DNA from 3 places in the Anoxybacillus kestanbolensis genome. Region 1 is predicted to be linked to each of the others. Evidence: riboswitches for the same ligand, from Rfam matches in the RefSeq annotation. Region 1 holds a riboswitch; each other region holds the start of a gene.
What was found. A riboswitch is a leader RNA that binds a small molecule or an ion and turns the genes downstream of it on or off. The one in region 1 is predicted to bind cobalamin.
Positions count from the first base shown of each region.

Region 1 (10,326 bases):
TCGATCGTCGCAATGGGAGCGATCATTTCGATCATCATTACAACGATTGTCGTTTACACCTCATTTAAAGAAGTCGATGCAAACTATATAAAAGTGCTTCGAACATTCGGAGCAACGAAACGACAGTGGTTTACAGAGGCCATTTTACCTGCCTCCTTCCCAACAATCATTTCAACGTTAAAAGTAAACGTTGGTCTATCTTGGGTTGGTGTCATCGTTGGTGAATTTCTCGTCTCAAAACAAGGACTCGGTTATATGATTATTTACGGATTCCAAGTGTTCAACTTTACGCTCGTTTTATTAAGTTTGCTTATGATCGCGTTACTTTCAAGCATCATGTATCAACTTGTAAGTTGGCTTGAAAAGAAATTAGTGAAGGGCGCATAACCCCACACGTCAAAAAGCGGTGGGGTTTTACAACATTCCCCGCCGCTGTAACTCTTGTTTTGTATATGTCCATACGCCATCTTTCATAATAAAACTAAATCGTTCATCTTTCGCTATTTCATCTGGCATATGCTCAATGAGCACAGGGCCATTTGTTTCAAAATACGACTCCCTTTGTTCCAAAGATTTAACATGGGCAAAATAAATATTTTTTACAATCGTTTCATTCGGACGGTTGACTTCATACTGTCCAATGTACGTGATCTTTTCAACGACCCCTCCCGTTTCTTCCTTTACTTCGCGAATTGCTGCTTGTTTTGGCGTTTCTCCTTTCTCTATTTTCCCGCCTGGAAACTCCAAGCCACGTACAGCGTGATTTGTCAATAACCAACGACCACCGTACCGACAAATAACGAAAACATGTTTCGGTTGCTGCGAGAAAGGATGGTCAGAAAAAGAAAGTCGAACGTTGTATCCGTAGTAATCTTGAAATACAATCATCACCGTCTACCCTCAACTGTATGTTTTCTTCATTGTACCACACAGTAAAGTTGTCGACAGCCTTTATAACTGTATGACACCCATCGTTTCAATTTGTTGTTTCGCTTCTTCATCACCAAGTTCATAAATCATTTCATACACTTTTTTCATCGCGTTGTCATACCCGTCGTTCGGCCGATCATAATGATATTGCACATATGGCACATGTGCACGCCAAAACGATTGCCAATCGGATGAATACATTTCATCAAAATACTCCCGTAATTGAATGATTTCTTCATCCGTCGCTTCAATGCGAAATTCCCATGGTGAAGCCGTTTTCACTTGTGAAATCTCACCACGTGCCACCGAAACATAATACGTTTTTTTCATCGACCCACCTCTTTTTCGTTTGTTACAGTTAGTGTGAGTCGATTCATTTATTTTCATGCAACAAAAGCACTCATCTGCGACTGAACATGCAAATAAGGTGGGGCCACTCCCACCTTATCCGAGAAACGATTTGAGCATCCATACATGTTTTTCTAAACTTTGATGAATGCCTAAAAGCATATCGCCTGTTGTTTCATCTCCAATTTCTCCTGCGTAGTCCATGCCAGCTTTCAATTCTTCAATCATCGTTTCAAAATCGCGAACAATTTCCGCTACCATTTCTTCCGCCGTTTCATTTCCTTTTGCTTCATGTACAGATGCTACCGCTAAATAATCTTTCATCGTCGCTAACGGTTTTCCACCTAGCGCTAACAAACGCTCTGCTAGCTCATCAATATGTAGAGCTGCTTCGTTGTATAGTTCCTCAAATTTCGTATGCAGCGTAAAAAACTGTGGTCCTTTCACATACCAGTGGTAGTTGTGCAATTTTACGTATAACACATTCCAGTTCGCAATTTGTTTGTTGACAATGTCAATTAATTTTTCTTTCATCCTTGTTCCCTCCTCGATTATAAACTTTCCCTTTCTTCATTGTAACAAACAAAAAATTTTTTGGAAAACAATATGCTTTCATATTAAAATTTAAAATGGAGGATGGAGGGGTATGTATGTTGCTCACTTTTATTATTTCTATCATCATTGTATTTGTCGTGCTCATTTTAAGCGTTTTAACGACCTCAAAAGCATACAAATACAAACATACTATTGATGAATTGCCGAGTGAAAAAAGTAAAGGTTCAGACATGTAACATCTGAACCTTTATTTTTTAACCAAATACTTTTTTCAATTGTTCTTTTGGCTGCGATAGCCAATATCGCATAAGTCGCTTAGCTCCTTCTAAATCGTGCAATTTCGCTTGACCGCACTCTTTTTCCGTTGCAGCTGGCACTTCTGTAACCGTCAATGCCTCATTCATCGTCGCCTCAAGCAAATCAATAATTTCTTCGACTGTTGGCGTGCCACTAACGACTAAATAATACCCCGTTTGACATCCCATCGGAGAAATATCGATAATATCAAAATGAGCGTATTTTTCAGCATGCTTACGAATGTGCACCGCTAGTAAATGTTCAAGTGTATGAATCGCTGCCGGTTGCATCGCTTCTTTATTTGGTTGACAAAAGCGAATATCAAATTTATTCACAACACCGTCGCTACCGACTTGATGAACACCACAATGGCGAACGTACGGTGCTTTGACCGCACAATGGTCTAGTTCAAAGCTTTCTACTGAAGGCATATATGTCACCTCTTTTTCAATTGTTACGTTTTTATCATACACAAAAGTCCGACTTTTTTCATCTTTTTTTGTTGGAATTGTTTCGTCCAAATATGTTACAATAAGAAAAAATAGGGGCGGGCGTATTACATGAAACATATATTCATCTTACTCATTCGTTTTTATCAACGATTTATTTCCCCTTTAAAACCACCGACATGTCGCTTTTATCCGACTTGTTCGCATTACGGATTAGAAGCGATTCGTCGCTTCGGTGCACTTAAAGGAGGCTATTTAACAATCAAACGCATTTTAAAGTGCCATCCATTTCATCCAGGTGGATTTGATCCTGTGCCAGAAAAAGAGCAAAAATAATTGCCCTTTCTCTTTTTTTTTTCGATATGATAAACGTTGTAAATCGTAATAATTACGCTTTATCAAAAGGAGGAGGAAAATGAAAATCCCTGTTACCGTATTAAGCGGCTATTTAGGTTCTGGAAAAACGACGTTGCTTAATCATATTTTAAATAATCGTGACGGATTAAAAATCGCTGTCATCGTCAATGACATGAGTGAAGTCAATATTGACGCTGAATTAATTAAACAAGGCGGTTTTTCGCGTACAGAAGAAAAGCTTGTACAAATTCAAAATGGGTGTATTTGCTGTACGTTGCGAGAAGATTTAATGAAAGAAGTCGAAAATCTCGTTGATGCTGGCAACATTGATTACATCGTTATCGAATCATCAGGCATTAGCGAGCCAATTCCTGTTGCTCAAACGTTTACGTACATTGACGAGGAGTTCGGGATCGATTTAACATCGAAATGTCGATTAGATACGATGGTTACTGTCGTCGATGCTCATCGTTTTTGGCATGATTTCGCTTCCGGTGAAACGTTATTAGATCGCAAACAAGCGATCGATGAAACAGATGTGCGTGAAGTCGTTGATTTATTAATTGACCAAATCGAATTTGCAAACGTGCTCATTTTAAATAAAATTGATTGTATTTCGGAAGAAGATGCGGACGAATTAGAAGCACTTCTTCGTAAATTAAACCCAGAAGCGAAAATCATTCGAACAACGTACGGAAAAGTGGCACTTCATGACATTTTAAATACCCGTTTATTTGATTTTGAAAAAGCAAGTCAATCGGCTGGATGGATGAAAGAACTAAACGAAGAACATACACCTGAGACGGAAGAATACGGTATTTCTTCTTTCGTATATCGCCGCCGTCGCCCGTTTCACCCTGAAAGACTTATGCATTGGCTTGAAAACTGGCCGGTTGAAGTCGTTCGTGCAAAAGGATTTTTCTGGCTCGCGTCGCGCAACAATATGTGCGGACTTCTTTCTCAAGCTGGACCGTCCATTATGATTCAAGGGGCTGGCGAATGGATTGCCACATATCCTCCACATGAACGTGAACAAATTTTACAACAAGAACCAGAATTACGCGCCAAATGGAACGATACGTATGGTGATCGCATGACAGAACTCGTGTTTATTGGAATCGATATGGATGAACAAGCCATTTCTTCTTCACTCGATACATGCTTATTAACAGATGAAGAAATGAGCAAAGATTGGTCAACATTTGTCGATCCACTCCCACCATTTGTTTCTGTTTCATAGTTTTCAAATCGTAACGATTACGATATAATAAAACAGGAGTGAGAAAGATGTTATCTGACGATCAGAAACATCTTTCTTTATTTGGAAGGAGGAGGAAGATGAAGGTAAAAACCATTTTATCCATTATACTTACGAGCACACTGCTATTGTTTGGATGCTCGCAACAAGAACAGACGAATGAATCGAAGAATGAGGAAAAAAACGATCAACTTATCGTTTATACAACTGTATACCCTCTTCAAGACTTTACTGAAAAAATTGGTGGCAAGCACGTTCAAGTGGAAAGCGTATATCCTCCCGGCGTTGATGTGCACACATACGAACCGACGGCAAAAACGATGCAACAAATCGCAGATGCTGACGCTTTCATTTACATCGGTCAAGGAATGGAAGGATTTGTTGACCGCGTTGTCGAAACGCTAGAGAATGAACACGTCAAGTTCGTGGAAGCAACAGCTGGGATGGAATTGCTTCCAGCCAACGATGCTCATGGGGACGAACATGCTCATGAAGATGAACACGCCCATGAAGATGAGCATGAGCACGGTGATGTAGATCCTCATGTCTGGTTAGATCCGATATATTCAATCCAAATGGCTGAAACGATTAAACAAACGTTAACAAAACTAAAACCGGAAGCAAAAGACGATTTTGAACAAAACTTTACTTCGCTAAAACAACAGCTTGAACAACTAGATCAACAATTTCAACAATTAGTAAAAGAAGCAAAAAGAAAAGAAATTCTTGTCGCTCATGCGGCATACGGCTATTGGGAAAAACGATACGGCATCAAGCAAATAAGTGTAACAGGATTGTCACCAACAAATGAACCATCGCAAAAGCAGCTTGCTTCGATTATTCAAATCGCCAAAGACCATGACATACACCATATCTTTTTTGAGCAAAACGTAACATCGAAAATTGCTGAAGTTGTGAAAAACGAAATCGGAGCTGATGTACTTATCCTTCACAACTTAGAAGCACGAACAAATGATGATATAAAAAACAACAAAGACTACTTCGCAATTATGAATGACAACATCTCTGCACTAAAAAAAGCTCTACAATAAGCGATCATAACGGTCGCTTATTTTTTTGTATATTTTTTCCCTTTTCAAATCAAACTAGGAAACGACAATGTATGGAAAGGGATGAACATTTCGGTATGGACCACGTATTAACAGCAAGAACGCTTTTTGGTACAACGATGGCATTTCACATTATTTTCGCCACTCTTGGCGTTGGGATTCCGCTTATGATTTTATTGGCTGAGCTACTATATCAAAAAACGAAAGACAATGACTATGCCATCATGGCAAATCGTTGGACAAAAGCGCTCGCCATTTTGCTTGGTGTAGCCATTCCATCCGGTACGATTGCAGGAGTGCAGCTCTCCCTTCTATGGCCCGGTTTTATGGAAGTAATCGGAAAAGTGATGGCACTACCATTTCAAATTGAAATTTATGCGTTTTTCGTTGAAGCGTTATTTTTATCCATTTACGTATATGCAGCTGACCGCATTTCACCAACGATGCGCATCGTAAGCTTAATATTTGTGGCCATCGGGGCAGCTGCTTCTGCCATTTTAATTACGAACGTACATGCCTTTGAAGGTACACCGACAGGCTTTCGCATCGAAAATGGACAAATTGTTGACGTCGATCCATGGAAAGCATTTTTTAATCCGAGCTTTGCCGTCACAGCCACACACGTTGTTTTATCCGCCTATATGACCGGAGCGTTTACGATCGCTTCCATCGCTGCCTACAAGATGTTGAAAAATAAACATAACGAGCGCATTCAGCTTTTTCATAAAAAAGCACTGATGCTCGGGTTAACAGTCGGTGGCGTATTTTCTTTACTCACGGCAATAAACGGACATGAATCAGCTCAACTTCTTCATGAATATCAACCAGAAAAATTAGCGGCTGCTGAAGGATTGTTTGAAACGCAGTCACACGCTCCACTCGTTATCGGTGGTTTTACAGATCGCGAAACACAAACAGTAAAATGGGGAATTGAAATTCCGTGGTTGCTTAGCTTTTTAGCTGGTAATCGCTTCGATACCGTCGTTGTCGGGTTAAATGATTTTCCAGAAGAATGGTGGCCCCCTCTATTCGTCCATACACTTTTTAACGCCATGGTCGGAATTGGCATGTTTCTTCTCCTACTTTCAACTGTCGGATTCATTTGGTATCGCATAAAGAAACAATATACATTTCCAAACTGGTTTATGCGGACAGTTGTTACTGCTGGGCCGCTCGCTCTTCTCGGCATTGAATTTGGCTGGATTTTTGCTTGCACAGGCAGACAACCATGGGTCATTTATCGCATGATGACAACGGCAGAAGCTGTAACACAATCAACAAATTTAGGAACACTTTTTCTTTTATTTACGTCCATTTACGTATTTTTACTCATCGCCGTCGTGCTCGTCTTGCGATCGTATTTTCGCCGCCATCCGATTGAACAACAGTTGTCTATACACATATAGAAAGGAGCAAGATGATGACAGATGAATTAATTGCGATTTCAATTTTATGGGGATTTATTTTTATTTACGCCGTCATGGCGACGATGGACTTCGGAGCAGGTTTTTGGTCGATGGTATATATGAATCGTCCACAAACAAAAGCAACGAAAATCGCAAATCGATATTTATCGCCAACATGGGAAGTAACGAACGTCTTTATCGTCGCCATCGTCGTAGCGCTCGTTAGCTTTTTTCCTGGGGCGACGTTTATACTTGGAACGATCTTGCTTATCCCTGGTAGTATTATTTTACTTTTGCTGACCGTTCGTAGTGCATTTCTCGTTTTTTCGCACGTTGCCCCTAAATATGAAAAAGTGCTCATTTACATTTCAGGCATAAGCGGCTTGCTTATTCCAGCATTTTTAATTAGCGTCTTGCCCATTACACATGGGTCTTTCGTTGAAACAATGAATGGTGTCAGTCGTCTTCGGCTCGATCGTCTATTTACAAGCCCACATGAGTATGCGTTTATTGCCTTTGCGATTACAAGCACACTTTTTCTTTCTTCGCTTTTATTAGCGGATTACTCAAATGAAGCGAATGAAGCGGAGGCATATGCGATCTATCGTCGCGATGCGCTTATTATAGGACCATTCGCCCTTCTCTCCTCGATGTTGATTATGATTACGATGCGAAATGAAGCACGGTGGCTATACGATGGAATGATGTCTCATTGGCCATGGCTTGTCGCTTCCGTCATATTGTTCCTTTTAGCTGGCGGGGCGCTTTTTCTTCCCCCATGGAAAAAGAAACATGGACGCGGAATACCGCGTCTTGCGGTGGGTGCGATCGTTTTGCAATATTTTTGTGCGAGCTATGCATATGGGAAAGCTCATTTACCGTATATGATTTATCCGAATGTAACCATTGAGTCGGGATTTACACACCCGAATACGTTTCGTGCCTTATTTTTGACGTATATCGTTGGTTTTGCAATTTTATTTCCAGGATTCATTTATTTTTGGCGGCTGTTTATGAAAGATCGACGCTATGTAGCAAAGGATGAAAAATAATGATTGCAAATGTTGAGATTTTTCGTTATAGTTTTAAACGTAAACCTTTTTTACACAATATATTGTGATGATAAACAAGATAATAACTATATATTGAAACCGACAAGCGAAGGTGTCCAAACGGACTTAATAGGGAATCTGGTGCGAATCCAGAACTGTCCCCGCAACTGTGTGCGCAGACGAAATGGAAACAACACCACTGTATATGTCAGCTGTTTTATGGCGCATATATGGGAAGGAATCCAAAGTAGGAAGAAGCGCAAGTCAGGAGACCTGCCTTCCTTGTATCGTTTCATATTCTTCGGGGATTGAGAAGATGAAACGATGGAAAAAGGCATGCTTTTACCATCGTTTCATCCGCTCAACGAGAGCGGATTTTTTTATTTTCTAGGGGAAGGGATGTTATATGGTGTACATAAAACAACAAACAGAAGTAAATGAAGAAACGACCCGCACATTATTGTTTCATATTTTCAAAGATTTTCCACACTTATCAAGCGAGCGATACATCGAGCGTACGATACGGTCGCTGACGTATACAAAATCATACGATGACATGATGAACAAACTCATTTTAAATGCACTTGACGAAATCACCGTAGAACAACCTGATTGGACGTTTGTCGCAGCACGCCTTTATTTACAACAGCTATACAATGAGGCTGCTATAAATCGGGGTTATGATGTATCCGACACATACCGCTACTTTTATGAGTTACAAACAATGCTCGTTGATCTCGGTATTTACGATCCGTTTGTACTTGAACGATATACGAAAGAAGAACTACAAGAAGCGGGGACATGGATCGATCCGAAAAAAGACGAGCAATTTACATACATCGGATTACGCACACTCGTTGATCGTTATTTAGCGAAAGGATATGACGGAGAAATTTATGAGTTGCCACAAGAACGTTTTTTAACCATTGCTCTTACGCTGATGGTGAATGAGCCAAAAGAAAAACGAATGGAGCTTGTCAAAGAAGCGTATTGGGCGTTATCGAACCAATACATGACGGTCGCTACACCAACGTACGCCAACGCAGGTAAATCTTACGGTCAATTATCGAGTTGTTTCATTGATACAGTCGACGATAGCTTAACCGGCATTTATGAATCAAATACAGACGTCGCGCGTTTATCAAAAGGCGGTGGAGGGATTGGTGTATATTTAGGTAAAATTCGGGCACGCAACTCGGATATTAAAGGATTTAAAGGCGTATCGTCTGGTGTCATCCCATGGATGCGTCAATTAAACAATACCGCTGTATCGGTTGACCAGCTTGGTACGCGACAAGGAAGTATTGCCGTCTATTTAGACGTTTGGCATAAAGACATTTTCTCATTTTTAGACGCGAAACTAAACAACGGCGATGAACGGCAAAAATGCCATGATTTATTTTATGGCGTATGCATCCCTGATTTATTTATGGAACAAGTCGAAAAGCGTGGCGATTGGTATTTATTTGACCCACATGAAGTGAAAAAAGTGATGGGGTGGAAAGATAAAGATGGGAATCCGCTAGGTCTTGAAGATTTTTACGATGAAGAACGAGGGTGTGGTTCGTTCCGCGAAAAATACGAAGAATGTATCAATCACCCAGAGTTAAGTAAAGAACGTGTACCTGCCATTGAAATTATGAAGCGCATTTTAAAATCACAATTAGAAACGGGTACACCTTATATGTTTTATCGCGACGAAGCGAATCGAATGAATCCAAATAAACATGCGGGCATGATTTATTCTAGCAATTTATGTACGGAAATTATGCAAAATATGAGCGCGACTACCGTAACAAAAGAGTATACGCAAGATGGTGAAATTATTATTCATAAAAAGCCAGGCGACTTTGTCGTTTGTAACTTATCTAGCATTCATCTCGCTCGCGCCGTACAAGACGATGTACTCGAAAGATTAATTCCGATTCAAGTACGTATGCTCGATAACGTCATCGACTTAAACGAAAATCGCATTGAAGTGTTGCAAGCGGTGATGACAAATAAAAAATATCGGGCAATCGGTCTAGGTGCATTTTCATGGCATCACTTATTGGCGTTAAAAGGAATCAAGTGGAATAGCGAAGAAAGCGTTGATTTCGCTGACAAGCTATTTGAAAAAATCGCTTATTTAACGATTCGAGCAAGCATGGAATTAGCGAAAGAAAAAGGAGCATATCCGGAGTTTGCAGGTTCTGATTGGCATACAGGGAAATATTTTGACCTTCGCGGTTATCATTCCCACGATGAGTTAGATTGGGATGAGTTAAAGCAACAAGTGATGAGACATGGGATACGTAATGGGTATCTCATGGCGCCTGCGCCAAACGCTTCGACATCCGTTTTAGCAAACGGAACGGCGTCATGCGACCCTGTCTTTAATCGCTTATATTTTGAAGAAAAGAAAAATTATAAAATTCCTGTTACCGTTCCTGATTTAAATGCCAAAACATTTTGGTTTTACGAAAATGCCTATGAAGTGGATCAAAAGATGAGCATTCGTCAAAATGCCGCTAGACAAAAACATGTCGATCAGTCGTTAAGTTTTAATCTTTACGTATACAACACGATTAAAGCGAAAGATCTTTTGGATTTACATTTAACGGC
Region 1 covers NZ_MQAD01000013.1:384-10,709, reverse strand. Annotated here, with positions in the region: gene BO219_RS08650 (ABC transporter permease) at 1-387, shown strand, start outside; gene ytkD (RNA deprotection pyrophosphohydrolase) at 415-888, opposite strand; gene BO219_RS08640 (hypothetical protein) at 952-1,260, opposite strand; gene BO219_RS08635 (Dps family protein) at 1,375-1,812, opposite strand; gene ytzI (YtzI protein) at 1,929-2,069, shown strand; gene BO219_RS08625 (S-ribosylhomocysteine lyase) at 2,088-2,561, opposite strand; gene yidD (membrane protein insertion efficiency factor YidD) at 2,691-2,915, shown strand; gene BO219_RS08615 (GTP-binding protein) at 2,995-4,176, shown strand; gene BO219_RS08610 (metal ABC transporter substrate-binding protein) at 4,275-5,246, shown strand; gene BO219_RS08605 (cytochrome ubiquinol oxidase subunit I) at 5,342-6,670, shown strand; gene BO219_RS08600 (cytochrome d ubiquinol oxidase subunit II) at 6,685-7,722, shown strand; cobalamin riboswitch at 7,816-8,016, shown strand; gene BO219_RS08595 (ribonucleoside-diphosphate reductase subunit alpha) at 8,129-10,326, shown strand, end outside.

Region 2 (10,326 bases), on a different contig from region 1:
ATGTTCACCTCGTTTGTTTTACCGAAAGTTTGCGTTAAAACAAACGAATTTATGCATTACTATTATTTTAACATTTGTTTCACTAACTCTCGATTTCGCTCCTTAAACGCTTCGTGATGTGAAGATACCATCGCATACGGATCGGCAGTGGGTTCAATGAAACGTTTCGCACTATTTACCGCATTCGCTGCGTCTTGGAAAGCACCTGTAAGTAAATATAACTTTCCATCATATTTTGAAATATCGCCAGCTGCATATAACCCCGGAACAGAACATTCTCCTTTTGCATTTGTCGCAATATAATATTCGTCAACCATTTGAATGGGTAGTTCACTATTGGCAAGCAATGAGGCATCTCGTTCATATCCATGGCTAATAATGACATCATCTACATCGAGTTCAAACACATCGCCCGTCTCATGATTTGTCAATACCACTCGCTCAATCATTTCATGGTTGGGGCTGGCAACTAATTTTGTAATGGACGTATGGAAAAAGCAAATGGCAGAACTATTTAATAATTGCGTCGCTTGCGCCTCATGTCCTTTTAACGATTCATTACGATAAGTGACATATACTTTTTTCGCAATTGGCACGAGTTCATTTGCCCAATCAATCGCTGTATTCCCCCCACCCGAAATAATCACCGTTTTCTCTTTAAATTGTTTTAACGATTTCACCGTATAGTGTAAATTTGTAATCTCAAACTTTTCTGCTCCTTCAATTTGAAGTTTTTGCGGCTTTAATATGCCACTTCCTACCGCAATAATGATCGTTTTCGATATATGTCGTTGACCAGATGATGTTTGTAAAATGAATATGCCGTCTTCTCTTCGCTGAATCGTTTCAACTTTTTCATTTAATACAACGGTCGGATTAAAGGTAAGCGCTTGTTTAACAAGTTGTTCGCGTAATTTCTCTCCTGTAATCGGAGCATGCCCGCCAACATCCCAAATCATTTTTTCTGGATACACATGCAATTTTCCACCTAACTGCGACTGATATTCAATCAACTTCGTTTTCATTTCTCGCAATCCACTATAAAACGTCGCATACAGCCCTGCTGGTCCACCGCCAATGATCGTCACGTCATACAATTGTTGCTCCATCGTTATCACCCTTAAATTTGATTATCATTCTCATTTAAATATACATCTTTTTTCAAACTTTTACAATGTAAAAAGACAGGCTGATGCCTGCCTATTTTTTACCTGTATAAATAAAAATCGCCTCACGGAAAAATTCCGCCGTTCCTGGTTGTTTCTGATCGTAGTATGCTTTAAATCGTTCATCATCCACATACATTTGTGCCAATCCTGCATGTGCTTCTTTTGAATAATGGTCCCAAAAGTACCCTAACCATTGACGATGTAAATCGGCTGCTTTTTGGGCAAGCTCTCCCGCTGGGTCGCCAGTCAAAAACGCTTCATGCAATACGCGCAATACTTCTTCGCCAAGCTTTGTTACTTCTTCGTATTGTGCTTGCGTCATGTTTTTTACTTTTTCGTTTGCTTTGTTCACCTGTTCCTCCCCATATTTTTCCCGAATTTCTTTGCCATAGTTCCGTTCGTTTTCGTCAATGAGCTGCTGTTTAAACGCCTCAAATTTTTCTTTGTCGCTCATGATGATTCTCCCTTCTTTCGCTAATAGCGTTTTTTCGACATTGGCGATTAACGCTTCTAACCGCCGCCGTTCTGCCAAGAGTTTTTCGCGATGTTGCTTTAACGCCTGTACGTCGTCAAATGACGGGGCCATGATGATTTGCTTAATCGTTTCTAAATCCACCCCGAGTTCGCGATAAAACAAAATTTGCTGGAGTTGGTCGACCTCTTTCGCTCCGTATATGCGATAGCCCGAGGCATTCACTCTCGCTGGCTTCAAAAGACCGATTTCATCGTAATAACGTAGCGTTCGGCTCGTCACCCCCGCCAACTTTGCTAGTTGCTGCACCGTATATTCCACGCGCTCACCCCCTGACAATTTCATGATAAACGTTGACGTAACGTTAATGTAAAGCAAAAAATAAAAAAATCTCGCCATAAAAGCGAGCATTATTTGATCAATCCGTGTTTAAACGCATAAATGACCGCTTGCGTCCGGTCTTGCACGTCTAGTTTCGCTAAAATGTTGCTGACGTGGACTTTGACTGTTTTTAATGAAATAAACAACTCATCGGCAATATCTTGGTTCGTTTTTCCTTGCGCCATTAACAACAACACTTCCATTTCGCGGCTCGTCAATTGTTCGTGTGGAAGCGACTGCTTTCGCCGATTGTTCATCATTTTTCCCATCACTTCGGGCTCGAATACCGATTGCCCATGAAACGTCGCGCGAATCGCATTTGCAATTTCGCTCGCTTTCGACGTTTTTAACATATAACTGACAGCACCTGCTTCAATCGCTGGATATACTTTGTCATCGTCTACAAAACTTGTGACAATCATAATTTTCGCTTCCGGCCACGCGCTTATAATTTGTTTCGTCGCTTCAATGCCATCCATCGGCTCCATCACTAAGTCCATTAAAATCATATCTGGACGGAGTTGCAGGGCAAGTTCTACCCCTTTTTCCCCACTTTCCGCCTCTCCGATAACTTCCATATCCGGTTGGGCCGATAAGTAGGCAGAAACGCCAAGCCGCACCATTTCATGGTCATCAACAAGCAATATTTTAATCACACTACTCCCACCCTTACACAAGCGGTACTTTCACTTCTAACCGAGTTCCTTTATCTTTTACACTAACGATTTTTAACGTCCCACCGATTTCAGCCGCTCGTTCGTACATATGCTGTAAGCCGTAAGAGCCGCTTTTTGTTCGTTCGACATCAAAGCCAACGCCATCATCCGACACGCGCAAAAGGACAAATCCATCTCGCTCAAGCAACAATACTTCTAACATGTTCGCTTTCGCATGGCGAAGCGTATTGGACACCGATTCTTGCAAAATGCGAAATAAATGATCTTCTACTCCGCGGTCAAGCGTCACGTCTTCGATTTTCCATTTGATCTCCATTGGCACTTTTTGCGCAAGTTCCGTTAACAGTTCCCTCATTCCATCTTGAAGCGATTTTCCTTTCAGTTGTACGGGACGCAAATGAAGCAATAATGCCCGCATTTCAAGCTGCGATTGGTGAATCATTTGTTCCACGAGCTTCAGTTGCTTCTCCCCTTGTTCGCTTCCTATATACGTTTCCATCAGCGCAGACATCATCATCGATGCCGCAAATAGTTGTTGGCTCACGGAATCGTGCAATTCGCGCGCTAAGCGATTTCGTTCTTCCGAAATAATTCGCTCGATGAGTTCTTCTTCGTTTTCTACCTTTTCTGTCGTTAATTTTTGGGTACGTTTCGTCTGTTCGAGCCAATGTTTTTGCAGTTTCTCAATTCTCTCCCATACATCCTCAAGTTCTTTTGCCGTATGTTGACGCGATAGCTCGGTATTTCCTTGTTCGATTTGAAACAACGCATGTTCAACCGCTCGCCATTGTTTACGCCAAAACCAATCGAACACGGCGCCAAACAACACACCAATTAGGCTGCTTGCCATAAACAAAAAAACGATAAACGGCACACCAAGCACCGTTTCGTCCCATAGCGCCGACCACTTCACAGGCGGAAATGTGAGAGCGTATGAAAGAAATAATATAACCGCAACGGTCAAAGCCAGAAGCAACCCTCCAACGATATGCCGATTCATATCCGTTTCACCTCAACGTTTCCAATCGCCATCGAGGTGATGATTTTTAGCTTCTGCTCAGCTGTTTCATATGCGGGCGTTTCATAAATAAACGTTTGATTCCATAGCCGCTCCGTTTCTTTTGAAAACATAGACACTGCCCCAAACAGTACGGAATGAACGACACTTACTTCCGTTTCGTACGGAACGAAAATGTGGACATTGCCAATCCAGCCACGAACGACGACGACCGCTTCCCCTTTCGGAACGACCGCATAGCTTAAATCAATCACTGTATCGCCAATGCCTGTTTGAATGTTCACATCGCTCCATTCATATGCATGCTCCGGTGTTTTTTGCCGACCGAACAACATGTTTTGAAAAAGCGGTTGACGAAAACCGCCTTCTGTTTCTGCAAAGGTTGTTGTCCTCTCTGGACGAATAACGATAGGGCGTCGCTTTGACTGGGCAAACTGAATGATCGCATAAAACAATAGGGCGACAAGCAAAAACCTGAATGTCACCATTGTGAACACGTGCACTACAAGACCAATGCACCCAAGCCAAAAGACGATTTTCCCAAGTTTCCGATGCCATTTTTTTCTTCCGATATAAATAAAGCCTGCTGAAAAAAGAACAGAAAAAATAATGCCTGGATGAAAAAACGCAATTTCTAGCGCCAAAATCATGAGCGCAAGAAGCACTACCCAACTAACATAGTCAGTCGTTTTTTTCTTATCCACGGGGCATCCCCCTTTCAACGATAACTCAATCAAACGAAAAAGGCGCAACAACGTACGCCTTTAGCATATATGTTTATTGCTCTTGCTGCAACCGCTTTTCTAATTCAGCGATGCGAGCGTCAATCGTATGGCGATAATAGTCTGACTGCACTTGTTGCTCGAGGCGCGCTAAATAGGACTCTGTATCCGCGAACGTAGTAAACGCTGGGCTTGCATACCCGTCTAATACGCGATTCATGCGATAATGCGCCCGTGCGATATTTTCTCGCCCCATCAGTTCCATGCGGCGCATATGCATATCTTTTAGTTGATGTTTCATTTGTTCGTATTTCTTTTCTAGTTCCAATAACTGTTCGCTTGTTTGCTCAAGCAATTGCTTTAATCGCGCCGCCCGCTCTTCGTATTGCATTTGCTCATGAGACGCAAATGCAAACAGCTCCGATTCTCCTGCTTTTGAGGCAATATCCGCCTGTTTTTTCCGCTTTTCCGCCAGCTGCACAGCTTCGCGATATTCGCGCGTAAACTGCTCTTTTAATACGTATTGCCGCTCAAGCAGCTTTCGTACTTTTTCTACTTCTTGTTCGCATTGGCGTAAGTATTCATTTAGCACCGCAATCGGATTTTTCTTTTCTTTTTCGTCCAACCATTCATGAATATCTGCTGCAATCATCGTTTTCATGCGAGAAAGTAAACCCATTGTTCTTCGCTCCTTTAATAATGTTTTTGTAGCTCCGCCCATTGTTTTTCGAAGTTCACGAACGGATCGTCAACGACTTGCACCACTTCTTTCGGTTCGTTCCATTTTTTATACACGACATACAGCACATACGCTGCGACGATAGCAACAAGCGCCGGCACATTCGACACGCTTACCATCAGCGCAGCCAAGCCAATGAGCGCCCAAACGATTTTGCCGAACGTCGAATCGGCTTTGAAAAACTTTTTGACCGCATAGTACAAAATCGCCAAGCTGATCGCTAATCCAATGAGCGGCCCGAGGTGAAACATAAGCACGAGTACCGCCATTCCACCTGCAAGCAATAACCCGATTTTTTTTAACATCCCTTTCGCCTCCTTCCTTGCTTTCATCTTACCGATTCTCATCTTTGTTCATCATGTCCCATAGCTATATTTTCAACTACGACTCAAGGCGTATTTTTAAGTAATAAAGGTCTTTTCAATGAAAAAGAGCCGCCATAAAACAAAGCGGCTCTTGTTATAGACCATTTGTTACAGTTCAATCGAACGATCTGTTTGAATTAAAGTTACTCATACGTTTTTTATAAGACAGTGGTGTCATTTTCATATATTTTCGGAATCGATCAATAAAATAACTTGTACTATTAAAACCGACTTGGTAGGCAACCTCTGTAACATTCAAATGATCTTTTTGCAAGAGAATTAAACTTTTTTGAATTCGATACTCTATTACATAATTTAGTGGTGTTTTTTTGAGAAATTTTTTAAAGTATCTACAACACTCGGAACGGCTCAATTGGCCAGCTCGGGCAATATCTTCTAAAAGTATTTTGTCTGCATAATGTGTGTGTATCCAATCTAACATTTGTTTCATTCGATGGCTCTTTAGCATTTCCATCCGCTCGTACTTTAATTGAAAACCATTCATAACTAAATTTTTCCAAATGAATGTTAACTGGATAAAGATGTCTAGTTCATAGTATAAGGATTTTTTCCGTATCAATTCGTTTATTTTTCTGACAGCATCCAAAATATTTTTCCCCCATAGTTCGTTTGGATGTAATTGTAAGTAAGATAAATTAGTCGCTTGAATATATGGAGTTACATAGGTGGCATAAAGTTCTTGTGACAGTATAAAGCTAGGCGAAACGTTTAAGCAAATATAAGCACAATTCGAATCATCCATATCTTTTGCCATATGCAGACAGCCACTATTAATAAACAACCCTTCTCCTTCTCCAACAACGATATTTTCCCCATTAACTTGAAAAATGGATTGACCCTTTATAACGAGAATAAATTGTAATTCGTCATGCCAATGGAGCGGTATATATCCATGAACGTTTTGATTAATAATTGTCTCGTAACATGCAACTGGCAACGCAACCGTCCGATGTTCAGTTAATTCTTTTAAATTTCGATCAACCATAAAATCCTTTATTTGCACACTATCACCTCAATATAGTGATATTTTTTTATTCAATCTTTGTATGATTTATAATGTATTTTGTCTTATTATACAAACTATCATAGTACTATTTTTATATTCCGAGGTGAAAAATGAATCATGAATAGAAAAAAAGGATTATTTTTAGTCATCACCGGAGCATTATTTTGGGGGATTGGGGGAACTGTATCAAAAAAACTTTTTCAGTATGGCATCGATGTAGATTGGCTTGTAACGACAAGATTACTCGTAGCTGGTTTTTTACTTTTAATCGTTCAATTTGTTAGGAAAGAAGAGCGCACACAAATATTTTCCGTTTGGAAAACGAAAAAAGCAGTTATCTCATTGATTACCTTCGGATTGCTCGGTATGCTGGCTGTTCAATATACGTATATGGCTTCCATTAAACATGGTAACGCAGCTGTCGCCACATTATTGCAATATTTAGCACCTGTTATGATTATCATTTACTCCGTTTTTCACAGACAAGCTACTATAACAAAAAGAGATGTATTGGCTATTTCGCTCGCCTTAGTTGGTTGCTTTTTCTTATTAACAAACGGTTCTGTTTCCCAACTATCTGTACCACTGCTCGCAATTGTTTGGGGTTTTTTATCTGGCATCGCTTTAGCATTTTATACTCTATATGCTGTTCCTTTACTGAAACAATATCATTCACTTGTCGTTGTCGGCTGGTCCATGGTGATTGGCGGCTTAGCACTAAGCTTTGTTCATCCACCCTGGCAAATGGATTTTAAACACTTAACCATAGAAACGTACTTATACTTAATTTTCGTTATTATATTCGGTACAATGATTGCATTTTGGTTTTATATCGAAAGCTTACAAAGTCTCTCGCCTAAAGAATCAAGCCTATTAGGCAACATTGAACCACTCGCCGCTGTTTTAACAACCGTTTTTTGGTTAAAAGAACCTTTTGGTTTTTTTCAATGGATTGGCACAGCTTGCATTATTACTATGATGTTATTGATAGCATTAAATAAAAAATCCTCCATAGCTGACCATCAATATGCATACAAATCAAAAAATTCACAAACGTTAGGGTGATTACTACATTATTTTTATGTTTTATGTAAAAATACATTAATATTTCTGTTGAAAAAAACAAAAAGTTCGTTTATTCTGAATTTTATACAATAACATAATAAGTTCACGCAACAGGTGGTTCACACATGCTGTGAATCTTAAAAGGGAAGTTTGGTGAAAGTCCAACACGGTCGCGCCACTGTGATGCAGAGCTGTTTATCACAATCCACTGTTTCATTTGAAATGGGAAGGAGATAAACAGCGATGAAGCTAAGTCAGGAGACCTGCCTGTTGTATGCACTTACGACCTACGCGTCATAGGGAGGAGTGAGGACATATGATCTTGAGGCACTTCATGTATCTCAATACGAGCTAGCTATGCCCTCCTTCTGTTTGGAAGAGGGTTTTTTTGCTTGATTGGGATATAAATAACTGGAGGTGCTTAACTTGTTCATTCGTAGTTCAAATGTAGGGTATCCGCGCATTGGTGAAAAAAGAGAATGGAAAAAAACATTAGAATCTTTTTGGAATGGGCAAATAGACAAAGATCAATTCACAAAAACAATGGAAACGATTCGACTCGATTCCATTCGTAAACAACTTGAGAAAGGAATTGATCTCATTCCGATCGGAGATTTTTCTTTATACGATCACGTGCTAGATACCGCATTTATGTTTGGGTATATTCCCAAGCGATTTCAACAAATAAACGATACGCTTGAGCAATATTTTGCAATGGCACGTGGGACAAATGGGCAACATGCGCTTGAAATGACGAAATGGTTTAATACAAATTATCACTACATTGTGCCTGAAATCGGGCAAACGAAGCCGAAATTAGTGGATAATCGCCTATTGAAAGAATACAAGCTTGTAAAAGAAACATTCAATTTAGAAACAAAGCCTGTATTACTTGGACCGATTACGTTTCTTTTGCTTTCTAAGCAATACGCGCGACACGAGTGGCGCAAACATCTCGCACAATTAGTTCCTCTTTATGTGGAATTATTCAAACAACTAAGCGAAGCGGGCGTGTCATTCGTCCAAATCGATGAACCGATTCTCGTTCAAGATATAGACGATGACATAGTCGATGCATTTCGTGATGTATATGAAGTTTTTCATCGCGATGTACCAAATATAAACCTTATTTTACAAACATATTTTGATAGCGTATCGCATTATCGTGAAATCGTTGCTTTACCTGTCGCAGGCATTGGGCTTGATTTCGTGCATGACGATGGCGAGAACATGAAAAACATAAACACGTACGGATTTCCGAAAGATAAAATATTAGTTGCTGGGATTGTAGACGGTCGCAATGTATGGAAAAGCTCGCTTGCCCAAAAAGCAACGCTCCTTCATCATTTAGCAAACGTTGCCGAACAACTGATCATTCAACCGTCTTGCAGCTTACTGCATGTTCCTGTCACGACAAAACATGAACATGCATTGCCGACGGAGCTTGCTGGGGCTTTATCATTTGCCGATGAAAAATTAGATGAAATACGTATGTTGACAGAGTATATGAACGGAAACGTAACGATCGACGAGCTAATCAAATACGATGAACAAACAAACGTTTATTTTTCCAAGTTCCGTCAATCTAAACAAACAGACGATATCACAACCGTTCCATTAAACCGAACATCTTACAGCGAAAGACAAAAAGCACAACAAGCCCATTTGCAGCTTCCACTTTTGCCGACAACGACGATTGGAAGCTTCCCACAAACGAGCGACGTGCGCCAAGCTCGAATGAAGTGGAAAAAAGGCGAATGGAACGACAAGCAATACAAGTCGTTTATAAAGAAAGAAATCGCAAAATGGATCGACATTCAAGAGCAACTTCAGCTCGATGTGCTTGTCCATGGCGAATTTGAACGTACAGATATGGTGGAGTTTTTCGGTGAAAAACTGCAAGGCATGGCATGCACAACAAACGGTTGGGTGCAATCATATGGATCACGTTGTGTGCGCCCACCTATTATTTTTAGCGATATTGCCTATCAACAACCGATGACCATAGAAGAAACAGTATATGCCCAATCATTAACGACTAAACCTGTGAAAGGAATGTTAACAGGACCAGTAACTATTTTAAACTGGTCGTTCGTTCGCGACGATATTCCACGAAAACATGTGCTGGTGCAGCTCGCCCTCGCCATTCGTGAGGAAGTATTGCAGTTAGAAAAAGAAGGAATACGCATCATTCAAGTCGATGAGCCAGCATTACGGGAAGGATTGCCTTTGAAAACAAAAAAACATGCATCGTATTGGGAAGATGCCGTTATGGCGTTTCGCCTCGCTACCTCATCGGTGGAAGAGGAAACGCAGATTCACACCCATATGTGCTATTCACAGTTTGAACATATGATGCATATCATTGATGAGCTTGATGCGGATGTCATCTCCATTGAATCGTCACGAAGCCATGGTGAACTTGTTTCTGTATTTGAAACATATGAGTATGAGAAGGGAATCGGATTAGGGGTGTATGACATTCATAGCCCACGCATTCCGACAAAAGAAGAACTAAGCGAACAAATCGAACGGGCACTTCGCGTTCTTCGTCCAGAACAATTTTGGGTCAATCCAGATTGCGGATTAAAAACTCGAAAAGAAGAAGAAACGATTGCCGCACTTCAAGTGATGGTAGAGGCAGCACGCGAATACCGCGAGCGTCTTTTAGCGTACGGAGGGATGAAATCA
Region 2 covers NZ_MQAD01000028.1:22,529-32,854, reverse strand. Annotated here, with positions in the region: gene BO219_RS12460 (NAD(P)/FAD-dependent oxidoreductase) at 63-1,109, opposite strand; gene BO219_RS12455 (MerR family transcriptional regulator) at 1,201-1,986, opposite strand; gene BO219_RS12450 (response regulator transcription factor) at 2,052-2,678, opposite strand; gene BO219_RS12445 (sensor histidine kinase) at 2,692-3,699, opposite strand; gene liaF (cell wall-active antibiotics response protein LiaF) at 3,696-4,421, opposite strand; gene BO219_RS12435 (PspA/IM30 family protein) at 4,495-5,118, opposite strand; gene BO219_RS12430 (lmo0954 family membrane protein) at 5,133-5,483, opposite strand; gene BO219_RS12425 (AraC family transcriptional regulator) at 5,659-6,567, opposite strand; gene BO219_RS12420 (DMT family transporter) at 6,688-7,635, shown strand; cobalamin riboswitch at 7,731-7,920, shown strand; gene metE (5-methyltetrahydropteroyltriglutamate--homocysteine S-methyltransferase) at 8,062-10,326, shown strand, end outside; gene BO219_RS12410 (acyl-CoA thioesterase) at 10,326-10,326, shown strand, end outside.
Region 2: another riboswitch for cobalamin. It lies ahead of metE (5-methyltetrahydropteroyltriglutamate--homocysteine S-methyltransferase); the one in region 1 lies ahead of BO219_RS08595 (ribonucleoside-diphosphate reductase subunit alpha).

Region 3 (10,326 bases), on a different contig from region 1:
CATTAATGCGTTAAACCAAGAAAAAGAGCAATTGGCAAGCATTTTAAGCAGCATGGCGGATGGCGTCATTACGCTCAATCGAAATGGCGAAGTGCTTATTACAAACCCACCTGCCGACCGATTTTTACAAGCATGGTACTACGAACAAGGGCAGCGCGACGATTTATTACCCCTTCCTCCGCAAGTAAATGAATTGTTCAAAAAAGCGGTAACGGAAGAAAAGGAACAAGCTGCCGAAATCGCTTTACAAGGTCGCAATTGGGTCATTGTTATGACTCCGCTATACAATGGTAAAGTTATTCGTGGAGCTGTTGCGGTGCTTCGTGACATGACAGAAGAACGACGATTAGATAAGTTACGTAAGGATTTTATCGCAAACGTCTCGCATGAGTTGCGCACGCCGATTGCGATGTTGCAAGGATATAGCGAAGCGATCGTCGATGATATTGCGGCAACAGATGAAGAGAAAAAAGAACTAGCAAAAGTCATTTATGATGAATCGTTGCGCATGGGACGCCTTGTCAATGATTTGCTTGATTTAGCGCGCATGGAAGCGGGTCATTTAACGCTTCATCACGAACAAGTACCGCTCAAACCATATATAGAGCGCATTATTCATAAGTTTCAAGCGTTAGCGAAAGAAAAAGGAGTTCATTTGCTTGTTGAAATGAACGATGAGCTCATCGTTTCATTCGACCCTGATCGCATTGAACAAGTGTTGACGAACTTAATTGATAACGCTCTTCGTCATACAGATGAAGGCGGGGAAGTGCGCGTCATTGTCGATGCGGACGAAGAAGTAGTACGCATTTCTGTACAAGATTCTGGTTCAGGCATTCCAGAAGAAGATTTGCCGTTTGTGTTTGAACGTTTTTATAAAGCGGATAAAGCACGCACGCGCGGCCGATCGGGTACGGGATTAGGTCTTGCGATTGCGAAAAACATCGTCGAAGCGCATAAAGGAACAATTACTGTTCATAGCAAACTCGGAGAAGGAACGACATTTACATTTACATTGCCATTAAAATAGAAAAAATTTGTTGCTATTAACGATATTTTTCGCTATGATAGAAACGTAAAAATTGTTCGACAATTATATATGTCTGTTGCAAAAAGGTGTCGAACGGGCAACCTAGTAGACTTAATAGGGAATCTGGTGCAAGTCCAGAACTGTCCCCGCAACTGTAAATGCTGACGAAATGAAACGTGCCACTGTACAATTTGTACGGGAAGGCTTCAAAGTAGGATGACGCATAAGTCAGTAGACCTGCCTTTTTGCTTCGTCATTCGCGTCTTCGGGGAGTGAGACGACGAAACGACAAGAGGAGTAATTATCTTTTGTTGTTTCCAGCTCATTCCGTTTGGGGTGAGCTTTTTATTTTTATACATAAAAAAGGGGGAAAAATGATGAAATGGAAACATTACGTATGGCTTCTTGCGCTTTTGTTGACGCTCGGATTAGCGGCATGCAACAATAACGCAGAGCCAGCAAAAGAGACGAAGCAAGAAGCGAAAACGGAACAAGCCGCATTTCCAGTCACCATAAAAGATGCGGTTGGTGATGTCACGATTGAAAAAGAACCGAAAAAAATTGTTTCGCTTATTCCGAGTAATACAGAAATTGCGTACGCATTAGGACTTGGTGACAAAATTGTTGGTGTCAGCGACTTTGATAACTATCCAGAAGATGTGAAAAACAAAGAAAAAATTGGTGGTATGGAGTTTAATGTAGAAAAAATTATTTCGCTTCAACCAGACGTTGTGCTTGCGCATGCATCGAGTGCTCATAACTCTGAAGAAGGATTAAAGCAATTAAAAGATGCAGGCATTACAGTTGTTGTTGTACCAAACGCAACGTCGCTCAACGACGTATATGCATCGATTGAACTCATCGGAAAAGCGACAGGAAAAGTGAAAGAAGCGACAGATGTTGTACAACAAATGAAACAAAAAATTGATGCCATCGCTGAAAAGGCGAAAGAAGTGAAAGAAGAAGCGACCGTTTGGGTAGAAGTTTCTCCTGCTCCAGAAATTTATACAGCTGGAAAAGGAACTTTTATGGATGAGATGTTAACGATCATTCATGCGAAAAACGCAGCCGGCGACCAAGAAGGATGGCCGATGTTTACTGAAGAAGATGCGGTGGCGTTAAATCCAGACGTCATTATTACGACGTACGGTTACTATACACCGAACGCTGTCGAGCAAGTGCTCGCTCGCCCAGCTTGGAAAGAAGTTCCTGCGATTAAAAATAAACGCGTATACGATGTTAATTCCGATTTAGTTTCTCGTCCAGGACCACGTTTAGCTGAAGGGGTCGAAGAAATTGCCAAAGTCGTTTATCCAGACATTTTTAAATAACTATATGACTGCATCCATCATTGCGATCGTTGCACTATTATTAGGGATATCGATTGGATCACAATCGATTCCCTTTTCTTCTATATGGGACACGTTGTCGCATCATTTGTTTCATACACCGATGGACGTTCCCGCCACCATTTCGCAAATTATTATTGCGATTCGTGTGCCGAGAGTGGTGCTCGCCTTTTTGATTGGGGCGTCCTTAGCACTTGCTGGTGTAGCGTTCCAAGGGCTTTTAAAAAACGTTTTAGCTGATCCGTATACGATTGGAGTATCATCTGGCGCTGCTGTCGGAGCGGTACTCGTCTTCTTTTTTCAACTTCATTTGTCGTTTCTCGGACGCTTTACGTTACCGATCGTGAGCATTATGTGTGCGCTCGTGACATTATTGTTTGTTTTATTATTTGCTCGACTTGCAGAACGCAATATGGGAATTGAAACGATCGTTTTAATCGGCATTATCATGAATGCGTTTTTCGGCTCGGTTATTTCACTTATGGTTGCCCTTAGTGGTGAGGAATTGCGTCAAGTCATTAGCTGGCTCATGGGAAGCGTCGCGATGCGCGGTTGGTCATATGTTTCTTTATTTGTACCGTTTTTTATCATCGGTTCTCTCGGCTTATTTACACATATTCGCGAGTTAAACGCTTTTTCATTTGGCGAGCGAACAGCAGCAAACATTGGCGTACATGTGTTGCGAAAAAAGTTATGGATTTTACTTAGCGCTTCCTTGCTTACAGGCGCAGCGGTAGCTGTATCGGGCACGATCGGCTTTGTTGGGCTTGTCATTCCGCATATGACGCGTTTGATTTGTGGGGCAAATCACCGGAAATTATTGCCACTTTCTTTTTTGTACGGTGGCACGTTTTTAGTGTTAGCAGATGTTGTGGCACGAACGATTGTTTCACCGAGGGAATTGCCGATCGGAGTCATTACATCGTTCATCGGGGCTCCGTTATTTGCCATATTGTTATTTAAAAGTTTAAAACGGAAGACGGGATCAGTATGATTGATGTCAAACACATTTCGTATCAATATGGAGAAAAACAAGTATTACAAAACGTTTCGTTTACTGTTTATGAAGGTGAGTTTTTCGGTATTTTAGGTCCGAACGGGTCAGGAAAAACAACGTTAATGAAACTGTTAAGCCGAGATCTTTCTTTACAAGAGGGGGCCATTTTTATTTGCGGGCAGCATATTGAAACGTATAAACCGAAACAATATGCCAAACTCGTTGCGACGTTGCCACAACATACAGATGTTTCATTTGGATATACAGTGAAAGAGATGGTGGAACTTGGACGATATCCTTATCAGTCATCTCTCTTTCCGCAATGGACAGAGAAAGACGAACAAGTGGTCAACGAGGCACTTCATTGTGTGACGTTAGCACATAAACAGCATGTCTTATTAGAACAATTAAGCGGGGGAGAACGTCAGCGAGCAGCGCTTGCACGCGCGCTTGCGCAACAACCGCGCGTGTTGTTGTTAGATGAACCGACGAACCATATGGATGTGGCTCAGCAGTTTAAGTTGTTGAATTTATTAAAACAGTCGAAACTGACGGTCATTGCTATTTTTCATGATATAAACATCGCATCGCTCTATTGCGATCGTCTTCTTTTTTTGCGAGATGGAAAGGTAGTGGCGTGTGGCACACCGAAAGAGTTGTTGAATGAATCGATGATTGCATCTGTGTTTGAGACGAAGATGAAGCGTTACGAGCACCCGGTATTGCCAAAACCGCTTGTGACGTTTGTTCCATTTTCAGAACAACGAATTGATGACGTGTTATGGCACGTGAGGCAGGACGAAAAGCTGCTTGTCGTTGAAACGATAAAACCTTTTAAAGTGATTTCATCGGCTCTTGTTGGCGGCGGTATGCGTTGGGCAACAACGTTTGTGAATCGGCACGTTTCGCTTGATTATTATTGTGATGATGCTGAACGAGAGATGATTCAATTTTTGCGCCAAAGAGGATTTGATGAGCAATGGACCGTAGGAATGATGACAGCGGTCGATGTAAACGATGTCGCATTTGCATCTGTTCATGAAGATGTTCGTCTTTTTGTTGCAGTAACTGCTGGGGTGGGGAATGCCGTTGATAGTGCAAATGCGTGGCGTCGTACAGATACGGTTATTTCTCCTGGAACGATTAATACGTTTGTTTTCATTGATGGCCATTTGTCAGAAGCTGCATTTGTGCAAGCGCTAATGACTGTAACAGAAGCAAAAGCAAAGGCGTTGTATGATAAACAAGTCGTCGATCCACAAACGAATACAATCGCTACAGGCACGTCAACCGATTGTACGGCCATCGCCGCGTCTCAACAAGGAACATATTATGAATACGCAGGAACAATTACAACGATTGGTAAACAGCTAGCTCGTCTCGTATATGAAGCGACGCAAACAGCCATTGATCGTTATCGAAAACGAAAGGGTGAAAGTTGATGACGCATATATGGGCGGTATGGTTGGCACTTTTGCTCGATCGTCTACTCGCCGATCCCCGCCGCTTCCATCCCGTTTGTTGGATTGGACAAATGATTGCGTATATGGATCGTCGTTTCAATAAAGGAAGATGGCGAAAAGGAAAAGGAGTGTTCACTCTTTTTGTCGTCTGTACGTTCACATTTGTAATGGGTTACGCATTGATTGCAAGCGCATATCGACTTTCTCTTATAGTGGGGGTTTTCGTTGAAGCGATTATCATTTTTACTTCGATTGCGCCAACATCATTAGCAAAAGCCGCATACGATGTACTTGATCCGCTAAAAAGAGGTAACATCGATGAAGCGAGAAAAAACGTGGCGATGATCGTTGGACGTGACACAGAGAAGTTACAAGAAGATGGAATTGTGCGTGCGTGTGTGGAAACGGTAGCGGAAAATACGAGCGATGGAGTAACGGCGCCCCTTTTTTATGCTTTTCTTGGCGGGGGAGCGTTAGCCATGTTGTATCGCGCCGTGAATACGTGCGATTCGATGCTCGGCTATAAGAACGAACGATATGCTCAATTTGGCTGGGCGTCCGCTCGTTTCGATGATGTGCTTAATTACGTTCCCGCCCGAATGACAGCGCTTGCTATGCTCTTTGTCCATCGTGCCAACAGACGAGCATGGAAACTATTATTTCGTGATGCACGCAATCATCCGAGCCCAAATAGCGGATGGTGCGAAGCGGCGATGGCGGCGTTATTAGATGTTCAGCTTGGGGGAGTGAATACATATCAAGGAGTTGTATCTGTTCGTCCGACGATTGGCGATGCGTCCGTTCCGCTCACGTCTATGCATATCAAACAAGCTGTGGCGGTGATGAAACGAACGACCATTGCATTTACGATAGGGGGGAGTTTGCTTGCGCTTACCTGCACATGGGGCTAATCCGCAACGGTTATACGAAGCGATGCAAATGGAAGCCCCGCGTTCATATATTGATTTTAGCGTCAATGTAAATCCGCTTCAGCACGAACATGTGACAATAGAACAACAGTGGTTGCGTTGGATGAGTGAATATCCAGAAGAGCGAAGTGAGACGCTTCGTACGATCATTGCTGAACGAGAACATGTCATGCCGTCAAACGTCTTTGTTGGAAATGGTGCTGCTGAGTGCATTTATTTGCTTGCTGAACAATTTGCAGGAAAACATATTGGCATCATTGAGCCAACGTTTTCAGAATATCGTCAGGCATGTGAAGCTTACGGTTGTACCGTTCACTCGTTTATGCTAGATGAACATTGGCAACCACCGCTCGACCAAATGGTTGCGAACTTGCCGTCTTTACACGCGCTATTCGTTTGTCATCCGAACAATCCGACCGGTACCGTATGGTCAGAAGAAACGATGCATACGTTGTTAAATGCAGCGCATGATGAAGGAGTATATGTTGTCGTTGACGAAGCATTTTATGACTTCTGGATTGACGGTTATTCCGTTTCTTCTTTTTTACGTACGTTTGATCGTTTAATTGTGTTGCGGTCGTTAACGAAAATGTATCGACTGGCAGGTGTACGGCTCGGCTATGTGCTCGCACACGAACACGTCGTAAAAAAGTTAATGAAAAAACAGCCACCGTGGAGCGTCAATACGATTGCTCAACAAATAGCGAAACAATTATTAAAAGACGATGCATTTGTGGAGCGAACGAAAGTGTACATTGCATCGGAGCGAAAACGAGTATTTGAACAATTGAATGAACTTGGCTACAAATATTCACCGTCTGTCGTCAATTTTTATATGTTATACGACGAAACGATCACGCTTTTTCCTTTTCTTTTACAACATGGTATTGTCGCGCGGCATACGTTTAATTTTCGAGGGCTGGACGGAAAATATGTCCGTTTTGCGGTTCGAACGAAAGAGGAAAACGATCACCTCCTCTTTTATTTAAGAAGGTGGAAGCAATGATTGTATTTATTAGCGGAGGGGTGCGTAGCGGAAAGTCTTCATTCGCAGAACGATGCGCGAAAATGATCGCCGAACCGACTGATTCCCTTCATTATATTGCCACGGCGCTGCGGACAGATGAAGAAATGGAAGCGCGCATTGCTCACCACCAAGCACAACGGAAACATGACGGATGGCAAACGTGGGAACAACCGTATGATCTCGATTGTATCATGCCGATGTTTGGTGGGTGTGATGTTGTTTTACTTGATTGTTTAACCAACTTATGGGCTAATGAGCTGTTTCGCGATTATATATGGGATGTGAAGGAAAAAGTACCACGTATCGTGCAACAAATTAAGCAATTAGGGAACAAAGCAAAAGGGCTTGTGATTGTAAGTAACGAAATATTTTATGACGGTATACCAAACGAACGAGGAACGTATACGTATATGCACGGTCTCGGTTTATTGCATCAACAGATTGTTGCGTGTAGCGATGTAGCCATTTTGATGCGTTACGGCTTGCCCATTGTGAAGAAAGGAAGATGGCCATGTGGCACGGAGTGGTCTTAGCGATACAGTTTTTAACGATCATCCCCATTCGTATGCAAGTGGATTGGAATGAACGAACAGCGCGTGTGGCTGTCCTTTCGTTTCCTTTCGTCGGTGCAATCATCGGACTTTTTCTTGTTGCCATACATGTGGTACTGTCCGATCACATTTCTTCGCTTGTTTTGTCGTTTTTATTATTATTTTCCTCTATCTTTCTTTCAGGAGGATTGCACGCGGACGGATGGATGGATTGTAGCGATGCATATTTTTCGTATCGTGATCGACAGCGACGTCTCGATATTATGAGCGACTCTCGTGTCGGAGCATTTGCGGTGTTATCCATTTTATTTTTGCTCGGTTTTCGTTTCATTTTTATGTTTGAAACGGTTTCTCATATGTCGTTGTTTTCCCTTTTTTGTATTCCGTTATTTTCTCGCTTTGGAATGACGTTGCTTTTATTGACAACACCACTTGCGAAACAAACCGGGATGGCGGCAGCCTTCCGCCAACATATCGATCATCGGTATGCGCCATTTCTCGTTGTATACGGCCTGATTGCTTTGTTATCGTTTGAAACGATCGTATTATTCTTATCATTAATGTTGTATTATGTTGTCGCGCGTGTGTTTGCGATAAAGCAGTTTGGTGGGATGACAGGAGATGTGCTAGGTGCGTTTATTGAAGGGAGTGAAACATGTTTGTGGCTTGTCATTTGGCTATTACATATATTCGCCATTTTGTAACGAAAGAAAACGAGGAGAAACAATATATCGGTTGGACGAATGTACCTATTGTAAAGCAACCGCGTGTGTCGCATCAGCTTGAAGCGGATATTGTCATGACAAGCGACTTGTTCCGTTGTCGGCAAACGGCGTATGTTTTGTTTCCAAATCACGTCATTGAATGTTCCTATCGTTGGCGTGAACTCCATTTTGGCGATTTTGAAGGAAAAACGTATGAGCAATTGCAAGCAGTTGAAGCGTATCGCCATTGGCTCGATGATCCGGTTCGTTATGCACCTCCGAACGGAGAGACGTTGACCGAGTTTGAGACACGTGTGGAACAAGCGATTGATGATGTTGTTTATCGGTCGGTATCGCATGTTGTTGTTGTCACGCACGGTGGAGTGATTCGTTATATATTATCAAAGTACGCGTCAGACGTACGCCCGTTTTGGAAATGGCATGTCCCATTTGGTGAAGGAGTGACGCTTTATAATACGAGAGAACGTTGGAGGGAGAGAAAGCGATGCATTTCGTTAGCGGCGGTGCGTTTCAAGGAAAGCGAAAATGGGTAAACGCATATTACGCATTAACGCATACACCACATGTTTGGCATTGTGCGTATGAAAAGGCACTCCCACTCCCAAACAAATATAAAACTGTACCCGTCGTCGTCCTTGAAGGAATTGAACAATGGATTCGCGAATATTTTCTTCCTTATACAACACGTGAAAAAGAAAACATCCTGTCGTATATGAATGCATGGGAGCGATGGGAAAAAGAGAAAGAACGGACGGTCGTTTGGATTGGTTGCGATATGAATCAAGGGATCGTACCAATCGATGCACATGAACGAGCGTGGCGAGACGCAGTTGGTTGGACGTATCAACAACTTGCGCACATATGTAGTCGTGTAGATTATGTATGGTGCGGCATAAATGAACAAATAAAATAGGGGTGATTCGGATGAAGTTGTACACAAAAACAGGTGACAAAGGACAAACGAGTTTAGTTGGAGGACGAGTTGATAAAAACGATGTGCGCGTAGAAGCGTACGGAACGATTGATGAAGCAAATTCGATGATCGGCTGGGCAATGACGTTATTGCAAGACGAAAAGTTTCGTGATATTTATCAAGAACTGCAACGTATTCAACATGAACTTTTTGATTGCGGTGGTGATTTAGCCATTGTCGGTGAAAAAATACCATATAAAGTAAAAGTGGAAATGGTGACGTTTTTAGAAGAACGCATTGATGCATATATTCAACAAGCGCCGCCGCTTGAACGGTTTATTTTGCCAGGGGGGTCTCCACAAGCTGCTGCGTTACATATGGCACGGACGGTGACACGAAGAGCAGAACGTTGTGTTGTAGCGTTAATGAAGCAACAACAAACGAATGAAGTCGTTTTACAATATATGAATCGTTTATCAGACTATTTATTTGCCGTTGCGCGCGTCGTCAACGCTCGCTTGCAAGTAAAAGATGTAGAATATGAACGAAGCGCGATTGTGTTTCGTGATAAAAATGAAAAAAAAGGTGAATCGGAATGAGGCGTTTCACGTTGCTTGTTATGTTTATTAGTCTATCTGTCATCGGCTCGCTTATCAAAATCCCATTTACAATCGGAAGTATTGCGCTCGATAGCGCACCTGCGGTTGTAGCAGCTGTTTTGCTCGGGCCAACAGCTGCTGCGGTTGTGTCAAGTGTTGGACATGTTGTATCTGCTTTATTTGGCGGATTTCCGCTTGGTCCATTTCATATACTTGTGGCTATTGAAATGGCCGCTCTTTTATACATTGTCGGTTTGTTGATAAGACGAGGATGGTTCATTTTTAGTTATGTATGTTTTTTTATCGGTAATGCACTACTTGCACCGTTACCTTTTGCATGGATCATGAGCCCGGCGTTTGTACTTTCTATCATTCCGTCTCTTGCATTAGCTACGGGCGTCAATTTAGCGATTGCTGTTGTCGTGTCGAAAGCGTTGCAACGCGCGTGGGGGAAGCAGCATGCGTGACGTATTATGCGTGCCATTTGATGAACAACACGAGCTCGTTTTTGCCGCTGACTGTTCAGGTGGAATTGGCTTAAAGCAATATGATGTTGTTCAAGCGCCATATGATGTTGTTAGTTACTATGGAGCTCGCGTTTCGCTTATGGAACTGATGAGCATTGGAGCAACGCCAAAAGCTTTTGTACTACAAAACTTTGTCGATGATCGTTCATGGGATGCACTTGTTACAGGCGTCCAACAAACGATGGTGGAGTTACAGTTGTCGCTTCCTATAACAGG
Region 3 covers NZ_MQAD01000005.1:530,409-540,734, reverse strand. Annotated here, with positions in the region: gene BO219_RS05110 (ATP-binding protein) at 1-1,030, shown strand, start outside; cobalamin riboswitch at 1,098-1,289, shown strand; gene BO219_RS05105 (ABC transporter substrate-binding protein) at 1,405-2,361, shown strand; gene BO219_RS05100 (FecCD family ABC transporter permease) at 2,327-3,373, shown strand; gene BO219_RS05095 (adenosylcobinamide amidohydrolase) at 3,370-4,818, shown strand; gene cbiB (adenosylcobinamide-phosphate synthase CbiB) at 4,818-5,750, shown strand; gene cobD (threonine-phosphate decarboxylase CobD) at 5,725-6,774, shown strand; gene BO219_RS05080 (bifunctional adenosylcobinamide kinase/adenosylcobinamide-phosphate guanylyltransferase) at 6,771-7,328, shown strand; gene BO219_RS05075 (adenosylcobinamide-GDP ribazoletransferase) at 7,301-8,050, shown strand; gene BO219_RS05070 (histidine phosphatase family protein) at 8,008-8,604, shown strand; gene BO219_RS05065 (bifunctional adenosylcobinamide kinase/adenosylcobinamide-phosphate guanylyltransferase) at 8,556-8,984, shown strand; gene BO219_RS05060 (cob(I)yrinic acid a,c-diamide adenosyltransferase) at 8,996-9,583, shown strand; gene BO219_RS05055 (ECF transporter S component) at 9,580-10,050, shown strand; gene BO219_RS05050 (ATPase) at 10,043-10,326, shown strand, end outside.
Region 3: another riboswitch for cobalamin. It lies ahead of BO219_RS05105 (ABC transporter substrate-binding protein); the one in region 1 lies ahead of BO219_RS08595 (ribonucleoside-diphosphate reductase subunit alpha).